Regions from separate parts of the Methylobacterium sp. NMS14P genome, predicted to be linked through region 4. Evidence: predicted binding sites of a transcription regulator. Region 4 holds the regulator's gene; each other region holds the start of a gene.

Region 1 (2,197 bases), 510 kb from region 4:
CGAGAAGGCCGCGTAGCCGAGCGCCGCCCAGGCCGGGTCGAGCCCCCGCTGCTGGATCAGGAAGACCGCGCTCCAGTCGAGCGCCGAGCCCTCGGTGAGGAACACCACGAAGCAGAGCAGGCCGAGCACCAGCACCGGGCCGCGGGGCAGCGCGAAGGCGGGGCCGCGCGCCCCTCCCCTGTCCGTCGGCAGGATGCCGGGCCAGGCGGCGGCGAACAGGGCCGCGATGCCGGCGACCAGGAGCAGCACGCTCCAGCCCGCGCCGAGGCCCGCCGCCAGCAGGCCGCTGGCGATCAGCGCCCCCAGGATGCAGCCGAGGCTGTAGAGGCCGTGGAAGCCCGACATCATCGGGTGCCCGCTCCGGCGCTCCACCGCGACCGCCTGCAGGTTCATGACGCAGTCCACCGCCCCCATCCCGGCCCCGAACAGCAGGAGCCCCAGGGTGAGGGGCACGAGCCCCGAGGCCACGGCCAGCACCGGGAGGGCGAGGCCGAGCGCCAGCGTGCCGGCGAGCAGGACCGGCCGGAAGCCGAGCCGCGCGGCCGCCGCCCCGGCGCTCGGCATCGCCAGGATCGAGCCGACGCCGAAGGTGAGGAGCAGCAGGCCGAGCCCCGCCGCGTCGAGGCCGGCGCGGTCCTTCACCAGCGGCACCAGGGGCGCCCAGGTGGCGTTGGCGATGCCCACGATCAGGAACAGGAGCCGCGTGGACACGCGCTGCCCGCGGGCCGCGTTCCGGTCTCCGGCCCCGCCGCGGACGACGGGATCGGTCATGTCGAGCGCTGGCATCGGCACCTGCGATGGAGGCGATTCGGGAAATGGATCCCGGCGACGTGGGGCCTCGGCTCCCGCGGTGCAACACCGCGGCCGACGCGCGCAGCCCGGTCACGCGTCGGTCACGCACCGGTGACGGGCGCGCTTGCGCAGGCGCCCGCTCGACGCGCTCGACCGGCCATTTGGGCCCCGCCGGATCGCTTCGCCGCGCGCGCAGGAGTGGCGGCCCGTGCACGGAGCGGTTGCCGCCGTACGCGTTTCGTTCTAGCAAGGGCGGCGCATGACGGGCCTGCGTCCCGCCGGCCGCATCTTGCCGTGGGCCCCCTCGGGCTCGACATGAGCCGGAGCGGCGGCTGGCCCGCGCGCGAATCCGATCCGGATCCGATCCGACTGCGTCGACGCCTCGAGAGACCGCCGCCCTCATGGCCAAAGCCCAAGCTGGAAGTCGTGCCGCAAGCCGCGCCGGCGCCGCCCGAGACGCCGCGAAGGCTTCCCCGAAAGCCGCCGCCCCGACGGTCTCCAAGGCACCGAAGGCCGGCCTCGCCAAGGCACCTCAGCTCAGGCCGGCCCGCGCCAAGTCCGAGAAACCCGCCCGGTCCGGGGCGGCGGCCGAGGCCGCCATCGACGCCAAGCTCGAGGCGCTGTTCGACGCCGCGCCGGCCCCCGTCGAGGACCGGCGGGTCATCGCGATCCGCGGCGCCCGGGAGCACAATCTCAAGAACGTCGACCTGACCATCCCCCGGGACAAGCTCGTGGTCTTCACCGGGCTGTCGGGCTCGGGCAAGTCGTCGCTGGCCTTCGACACGATCTACGCCGAGGGGCAGCGCCGCTACGTCGAGTCGCTCTCGGCCTACGCCCGCCAGTTCCTGGAGATGATGTCGAAGCCCGACGTCGACCAGATCGACGGGCTGTCGCCGGCGATCTCCATCGAGCAGAAGACCACGTCCAAGAACCCCCGCTCCACCGTGGGGACGGTGACCGAGATCTACGACTACATGCGCCTGCTCTGGGCGCGGGTCGGCATCCCCTACTCGCCGGCCACCGGCCTGCCGATCGAGAGCCAGACCGTCCAGCAGATGGTCGACCGGGTGCTGGAGCTGCCGGAGAAGACCCGGCTCTACCTGCTGGCGCCCGTGGTCCGCGGGCGGAAAGGCGAGTACCGCAAGGAAATCGCCGAGTACCAGAAGAAGGGTTTTCAGCGGCTGCGCGTGAACGGCGAATACTACGCCATCGACGACGTGCCCAAGCTCGACAAGAAGTTCAAGCACGACATCGACGTGGTGGTCGACCGGATCGTGGTCCGCGCCGATATCGGCTCGCGGCTCGCCGAGTCCTTCGAGACCGCGCTGGAGCTCGCCGACGGCGTCGCCGAGATCGTGTTCGCCGACGCCCCCGAGGGCGAGACGCCCCGGACCGTCACCTTCTC
Region 2 (2,197 bases), 1.2 Mb from region 4:
GCTCAGCCCCTCGGACGTGGATCTGAACAAGGCGCTGGCGCTGCTGGCGCTGCCCCGCGAGGTCGCGCGCCACCCCGAGACCGGCGAGCCGATCCTGGCCAATCTCGGCCGGTTCGGGCCCTACGTGCAGCACGGGAAGACCTACGCCAATCTCGGCAAGGACGACGACGTGCTGGAGATCGGCGGCAACCGCGCCATCGACCTGATCGTCGCCAAGGAGCAGGGCGGCGGTCGCGGCCGCCCGGCCGCCGATCCCGGCCGGCCGCTGGGCAAGGATGAGACGAGCGGGCGCGACCTCGTGGTCAAGGCCGGCAAGTACGGGCCCTACGTCACGGACGGCGAGGTCAACGCCACGCTGCCGAAGACGATGAGCGCCGAGGCGCTGACGCTGGAGGAGGCGGTCGCCCTGGTGAACGCCAAGCGCGCCGCGGGCGGCGGCAAGCCGGCGAAGCGCGGGGCGGTTCGGAAGGGCTCGGCGCGGGCCGCGGGCGGCGACAAGCCGGCGGCGAAGAAGACCGCCACCAAGAAGCCGGCGGCCAAGAAGGCGGCCGCGAAGAAGTCGAGCGCGGGCTGAGAATTCGCTGACGGACGCTGCTCCGTCCTCGCGAGCGTAGCGAAGCGATCCAGGGCAGCGCAAGGTCGCCGGACGTGGCGCCGGCTGGGTTGCTTCGCTCCGCTCGCAAAGACGTGGTGAGGCAGCGCCAGCGATGCCGCTCTCTCACCGCGGAGTGGAGTCGGCGATCGGGTTCAGACCAAGTAGGTGATCGTCGCCGCGACCGCCGTCGCGAGAGTCGCCAGCGCGATGGTGGTGGCGCTGACCAGCGCGCGGGCGGGCGGCAGGCCCGCGTCGTCGTCGCAGCCGAAGGCGGCGCCGGCCGCGTGCTCGAAGCGGATCAACGTGAGGCGGCGGGCCTCGATCGCGGCGTCGCTCATGGACTGCGGCTCCCTGACCACGGTCAAGATTTATCTCCGCCACCAACGTCGATCGTCCCGTTCTGTTCCGGGCGTCGCCTGTGGAAGCCGGGCATGCGGGTCACGAGAAAGCCTTAACCCATTGTTGTGCAACGTCGTGATGACGGCCCGGGGCGCGGAACCGTGTCCCGGCACGACCGCGGCCCTCGCTCGCGGCGGCGCAGCATGCGATGATGCGGCCGCTTCGCCGCGGGGCGAACGGCTTTGATGTTTACGGTTTGTTCCGCTATCATGCGGGGATGAAGGCGCATGCTCCACGACCTGAGACCCGTCCCAAGACCCGTCTGCGCGATCCCGAGCCGGCCGACGCGCCGCGCGCGCGGAGGCCGCGCGTGAGCGATCCGGCGCGGGACCTGTTCGGGCCGGGCGGCAAGGGCGCCGCGGCCCGCCCGCCCGAGCCGCGGCGGCGCCTGGACGCCTCGGCTTCCGTGGCGACGCTCGCGGCCGCCGAGCCCGAAGGCGGCTACACCGCCTCCGACATCGAGGTGCTGGAGGGACTGGAGCCCGTCCGGCGCCGGCCCGGCATGTATATCGGTGGCACCGACGAGCGGGCGCTGCATCACCTCTTCGCCGAGGTGATCGACAACTCGATGGACGAGGCGGTCGCCGGCCATGCCAGCTTCATCGAGGTGGAGCTCGAGGAATCCGGCGCCCTCGTGGTGACCGACAACGGCCGCGGCATCCCGGTCGACCCGCACCCGAAATTCCCCGGCAAGTCGGCGCTCGAGGTCATCATGACCACGCTGCACGCGGGCGGTAAGTTCGACTCGAAGGTCTACGAGACCTCGGGCGGCCTGCACGGCGTCGGCATCTCGGTGGTGAACGCGCTCTCCGACCTGCTCGAGGTCGAGGTGGCCCGCAACCAGACCCTCTACCGACAGACCTTCTCGCGCGGTCACGCGCAGGGCGCGCTGGAGCTGGTCGGCCGGGTGCAGAACCGGCGCGGCACGCGGGTGCGCTTCCACCCGGACGCCCAGATCTTCGGCTCGCTGAGGTTCGACCCGCGCCGCCTGTTCAAGATGGCGCGCTCGAAGGCCTACCTGTTCGGCGGCGTCGAGATCCGCTGGCGCTGCGCCCCCGCCCTCCTCGAGGGGCTGGAGGACGTGCCGGCCGAGGCGGTCCACCGCTTCCCCGACGGGTTGCGCGACTATCTCGCCCGGGACATCGACGGCAAGGAGCTCGTCACCGAGGCGATGTTCTCCGGCAAGATCACCAAGCCGGGCTC
Region 3 (2,197 bases), 3.0 Mb from region 4:
CTCGTTCTTGGCGATCAGCCCGGAGGCGGCGGCGAGGATGTGGCCGGTGGAGCGGTAGTTGCGCTCCAGCCGCACCACCACCGCGCCGGGGAAATCGTGCTCGAAGCGCAGGATGTTGTCGACCTCGGCGCCGCGCCAGCCGTAGATCGACTGGTCGTCGTCGCCCACGCAGGCGATGTTCTTCCGGGACTGCGCCAGCAGCCGCAGCCACAGGTACTGGGCGACGTTGGTGTCCTGGTACTCGTCGACCAGGATGTAGCGGAACCGGTCCTGGTAATTGGCCAGGACGTCGGGGTTCTCCCGCCAGAGCTTGAGGCAGAGCAGCAGGAGATCGCCGAAATCGACGGCGTTCAGCGTCGCGAGCCGGGCCTGGTAGGCGGTGTAGAGGGCGCCGCCCTTGCCGAACGCGAAGGCCGAGGCCTCGCCCGGGGGCACCTGCTCGGGGCCGAGGCCGCGGTTCTTCCAGCCGTCGATGGCGTGGGACAGGGCCCGGGCCGGCCAGCGCTTCTCGTCGACGTTCTGGTCGGCGATGACCTGCTTCATCAGCCGGAGCTGGTCGTCGGTGCCGAGGATGGTGAAGTCGGATTTGAGCCCGACCAGCTCGGCGTGGCGGCGCAGGATCTTGGTGCCGATGGCGTGGAAGGTGCCGAGCCAGGGCATGCCCTCGCCGGCCGGCCCGATCAGCGCGCCGATCCGGTGCTTCATCTCCCGGGCGGCCTTGTTGGTGAAGGTCACCGACAGGATGTCGAAGGGGCGCGCCCGGCCGGTGGCGATCAGGTGGGCGATGCGGGTGGTCAGCACCCGGGTCTTGCCGGTGCCGGCTCCGGCCAGCACCAGGATCGGGCCCTCCGTGGTCTCGACGGCGCGGCGCTGCTCGGGGTTCAGCCCCTCGAGGTAGCCGGCCGCCTCGCGGCGGAGGGCGCCCATGGCGCGGGCGGCGATGGACGTGGCGGGCGCGCCGTCCCCGGCGGACTGCGGATGCGGGGGGTTCTGCATCCCGCTTCCCTGGACCAAATCGCGAACGGCGTCGAGGCCGTTCGCGCCGCGAAGGGGGGTCGGAGCCATGAAGCGCGGCCGTCCGCGCCGGGGTGATCCGCGCCCTTCGGATCCCCGCGCGGCCGGCTCCGCGGCGGCGCCTTCGCCTCGGCGGCCGCGGAGCGCGACGAGCCCCCTCTCCCGCATGTTAGAGGGGACCCTGCCCGGTCCGGAGGCCCCAGGCCCGGCGTGCCGCGAGCAGCCTCGCGCGTGCCCCGAAAACCGCTCGGGGCCGTGGCATCGCCGCCCTGGCGCCCCCAGGGGCTTATCGTGCTATGGCCGTGGCGACTGACTCGCGGGGGCACGCGGGGCACGGCGGCACGGTGAGGCCGCGGCCTCGCGCAGAGATGGTGCGGAACGGGACCATTGCGTGATCTTCTGACCGCGCTGGCGTGCGCCGTCATCCTGGTTCTCGTGGCGGCGCTCGCGGTTCCGCCCTTCGTCGACTGGCAGGCCCATCGCGGTCTCGTCGACCGGGCGCTCGCCCGGTCCCTCGGCGTTCCGGTCCGGACCGACGGCCGGATCGAGGTCCGCCTGCTGCCCTCTCCGCGGCTGCGCGTGGACCGCCTGCATCTCGGCGGCGACCCGGACCGCCCGAGCCTGGATGCCCGGTTCGTCAAGGCCGAGATCGCCCTCGCGCCGCTCCTGAAGGGCGAGTTCCGCTTCACCGAGACCCGGATCGGCCGGGCCGAGATCAAGCTCCCGGTCGCCGGCCCGGACACGCTGAAGCTGCCGCCCGATTTCGGCGGGGCCCTGCGCGACCGCGACCTCGCCATCGAGAACCTGCAGATCCAGCAGTTCCTCGTCACCACGCAGGTCCCCGCCACCGGGCGGACAGACCAGCTCTACGTCCAAGACCTGCGCCTGCAGGCACCGGCCCTGGTCGGACCCTGGCGGATCGAGGGGACGAGCGGCGGCATCCCGTTCCGGGCGGCCAGCGGCACGCCGGGGCCGGACGGGCGCCTCGCCGCCAAGATCTCGGGCGGCGGCGACGCGACGCCGCGCTTCGAGGCGGACGCGCGGTTCGGCCTCGTGCCCGCCGAAGCCGGCGGCGCCCAGGTCGAGGCCGAGGGCTCCGCCCGCCTCGTCGTCGGGCCGCCGACCCAGGCGGCCGGCGCCTACCTGCCGTTCTCGCTGGCCGGCACCTTCAAGGCCCGGGGCA
Region 4 (2,197 bases):
GGCGGAGGCCCGGGCCTTCGCCCGCGCCCTGCTGGCCGCCGCCGGCGACGCGGCGGAACGGACCTTCCCGAAGCCCGGCGCCTGACGCGCCGCCGGCCGGTCAGCGCACCCCGAGGCCTGGATTGCGGCCCGGCAGGCGGGGGACCACCGTGCCGCGCTTCTCGACCGGCGCGTCGCAGGCGTAGGCGAACTCGGTCTTCAGCGGATCGAACACGGTCTCGCCGGTGATCCGGCAATCCTCGCGCACGGTCTCGTCGAGATAGGCCCGGGCGGCGGTGCGGAAGCGCTTCACCCGGGTGGCGTCCGGCTCCGGATCGATCCGGACCTCGCTCAGATTGCAGCCGGTATACTCGCGCAGAGCGTTGGACACGATCAGCATCCGGCGCAGCTGCCGGTTGTCGTAGACCTCGTAGGGCTCCTTGCAGCCGATCGTCACGACCTGAGGGGTGAGCGCCACGTAGTTCCGCGAGATGTAGGAGAACCCGGTGGTGCAGCCGGCGAGGCCGAGGCCGAGGGCGGCGAGGCCGAGGGGCAGCAGAGCAGCGGGTCGTCGCATCCGCGTCATTCCAAGAGGGTCCCAGCCCGCGCCCCGGATCCGCCGCCTTCCCGGCGGGGCACCGCGTTGCATTGAAACGGCTCCGCTTGCGCCGTCAATGCGTTTCTCGACCTTCTCCCGCGGGCGCGCCGCGGCGCGCCGAGCGTGGCGGTACCGCTCTTGCAGAACACTTGCGGAACGTTTAACCTGTTCGTGATTTGTTTCGGAGACCGTCACGTGGCGGTCCGCCAAGCCGCGAGTCCCCCGTCGATGCTCACGCGCAAGCAGCTGGACCTCCTGCGATTCATCCAGAGCCGGATGCAGGAATGCGGTGTCCCGCCGTCGTTCGACGAGATGAAGGATGCCCTCGATCTCAAGTCGAAATCCGGCATTCACCGGCTGATCACGGCGCTCGAGGAGCGCGGCTTCCTCAGGCGCCTCCCGAATCGGGCGCGCGCCATCGAGGTGATCCGGATCCCCGAGAGCCTGACGCAGGCGGCTCCGGCCCCCGTCGAGCCGCGCCGCTTCACGCCGAGCGTGGTCGAGGGCGGCAAGTCCAAGCAGCCGCCGGCCCCGGCGAGCACGCGGATGATCGACGAGTCCGGCCGCGCCATCTCGATCCCCGTCATGGGCCGGATCGCGGCCGGCACGCCCGTCTCGGCGATCCAGAACCAGAGCCACGCCATCACCCTGTCGCCGGACTTCGTGGCCGGCGGCGAGCACTACGCCCTCGAGGTGCGCGGCGACTCGATGGTCGAGGCCGGGATCCTGGACGGCGACCTCGTGGTCATCCGCAAGCAGGACACCGCCAATACCGGCGACATCATCGTGGCGCTGATCGACGACGAGGAGGCGACGCTCAAGCGCCTGCGCCGCCGCGGCTCCTCGATCGCCCTTGAGGCCGCCAACCCGGCCTACGAGACCCGCGTGCTCGGGCCCGACCGGGTCCGGATCCAGGGTCGCCTCGTCAGCCTCGTCCGCCGCTACTGAAGCGGCTCGGCCGGCGCGTCGCCGGGGGCGAGCTCTCCGCCCGGCGCGGCGTCGGCCTCCGACGGCGCGGCTGCCCCGTCCTCCGCGGCGCGGCCGCCCGGCTCGGCGGAGACCGGCCGCGATGGTCCCGGTCCGCGTCCTGGGACCGACCGCCAGGGCACCGCGCGCCCGTCGTCGCGGGCGTAGCGCGCGGCGAAGCCGTCGCCGTCGGTCCGGAGGGCCACGGCCCCGCGGGCGGCGAGGGCCCGCCGGTCGATCACCAGGGGGCCCGTGCAGGTCGGAGGCGCCGCCAGGAAGGTGATCAGCACCGCGGCGCGGGCGCAATCCTCCGGGAAGGCGCGCCGGTCCCGGACCAGGGCGACCGCCCGCCCGTCCGGCAGCCGGGCGGTGCAGCCGAGCCTGTCGCAGCGCCCGCTGCCCGACCGGACGATCAGCCCCGCGGGCCGCCGCCCGTCGCCGTCCGCCTTCAGCCACTGTTCGAGGACGAAGCCGGAGGGGCTTCCGAGGGGCGCGAGCCGACCGTCCGGACCCCGCACCGCGGCTCCCGCGCCCTGCCGGTCGACGTAGAGGTCGTAGCGGTCGGGCCGGGCCGCGAGGGCGAGCCCGAGCAGGACCGGCGGCACGGCGAGCCAGCGCAGGCGCGAGGCCGGCAGTGTCGCCAGCAGCAGGCCG

What was found. Region 4 encodes LexA, which represses DNA repair genes until DNA is damaged. Its sites were predicted from a motif close to TGTTCNNNNTGTGTTCNG; they were not measured.
Region 1: a site for LexA is predicted at 1,021-1,038, ahead of uvrA (excinuclease ABC subunit UvrA). Genes of this name have one in related genera too.
Region 2: a site for LexA is predicted at 1,181-1,198, ahead of parE (DNA topoisomerase IV subunit B). Genes of this name have one in related genera too.
Region 3: a site for LexA is predicted at 1,007-1,024, ahead of LOK46_RS26605 (ATP-dependent helicase). Genes of this name have one in related genera too.

The regions. Positions count from the first base shown of each region.
Region 1 covers NZ_CP087106.1:1,799,652-1,801,848, forward strand. Annotated here, with positions in the region: gene LOK46_RS08430 (MFS transporter) at 1-771, opposite strand, end outside; gene uvrA (excinuclease ABC subunit UvrA) at 1,194-2,197, shown strand, end outside.
Region 2 covers NZ_CP087106.1:1,122,276-1,124,472, reverse strand. Annotated here, with positions in the region: gene topA (type I DNA topoisomerase) at 1-574, shown strand, start outside; gene LOK46_RS05290 (hypothetical protein) at 748-933, opposite strand; gene parE (DNA topoisomerase IV subunit B) at 1,305-2,197, shown strand, end outside.
Region 3 covers NZ_CP087106.1:5,587,877-5,590,073, forward strand. Annotated here, with positions in the region: gene LOK46_RS26605 (ATP-dependent helicase) at 1-996, opposite strand, end outside; gene LOK46_RS26610 (AsmA-like C-terminal region-containing protein) at 1,402-2,197, shown strand, end outside.
Region 4 covers NZ_CP087106.1:2,310,417-2,312,613, forward strand. Annotated here, with positions in the region: gene LOK46_RS10965 (hypothetical protein) at 1-85, shown strand, start outside; gene LOK46_RS10970 (hypothetical protein) at 101-556, opposite strand; gene lexA (transcriptional repressor LexA) at 806-1,525, shown strand; gene LOK46_RS10980 (ComEC/Rec2 family competence protein) at 1,519-2,197, opposite strand, start outside.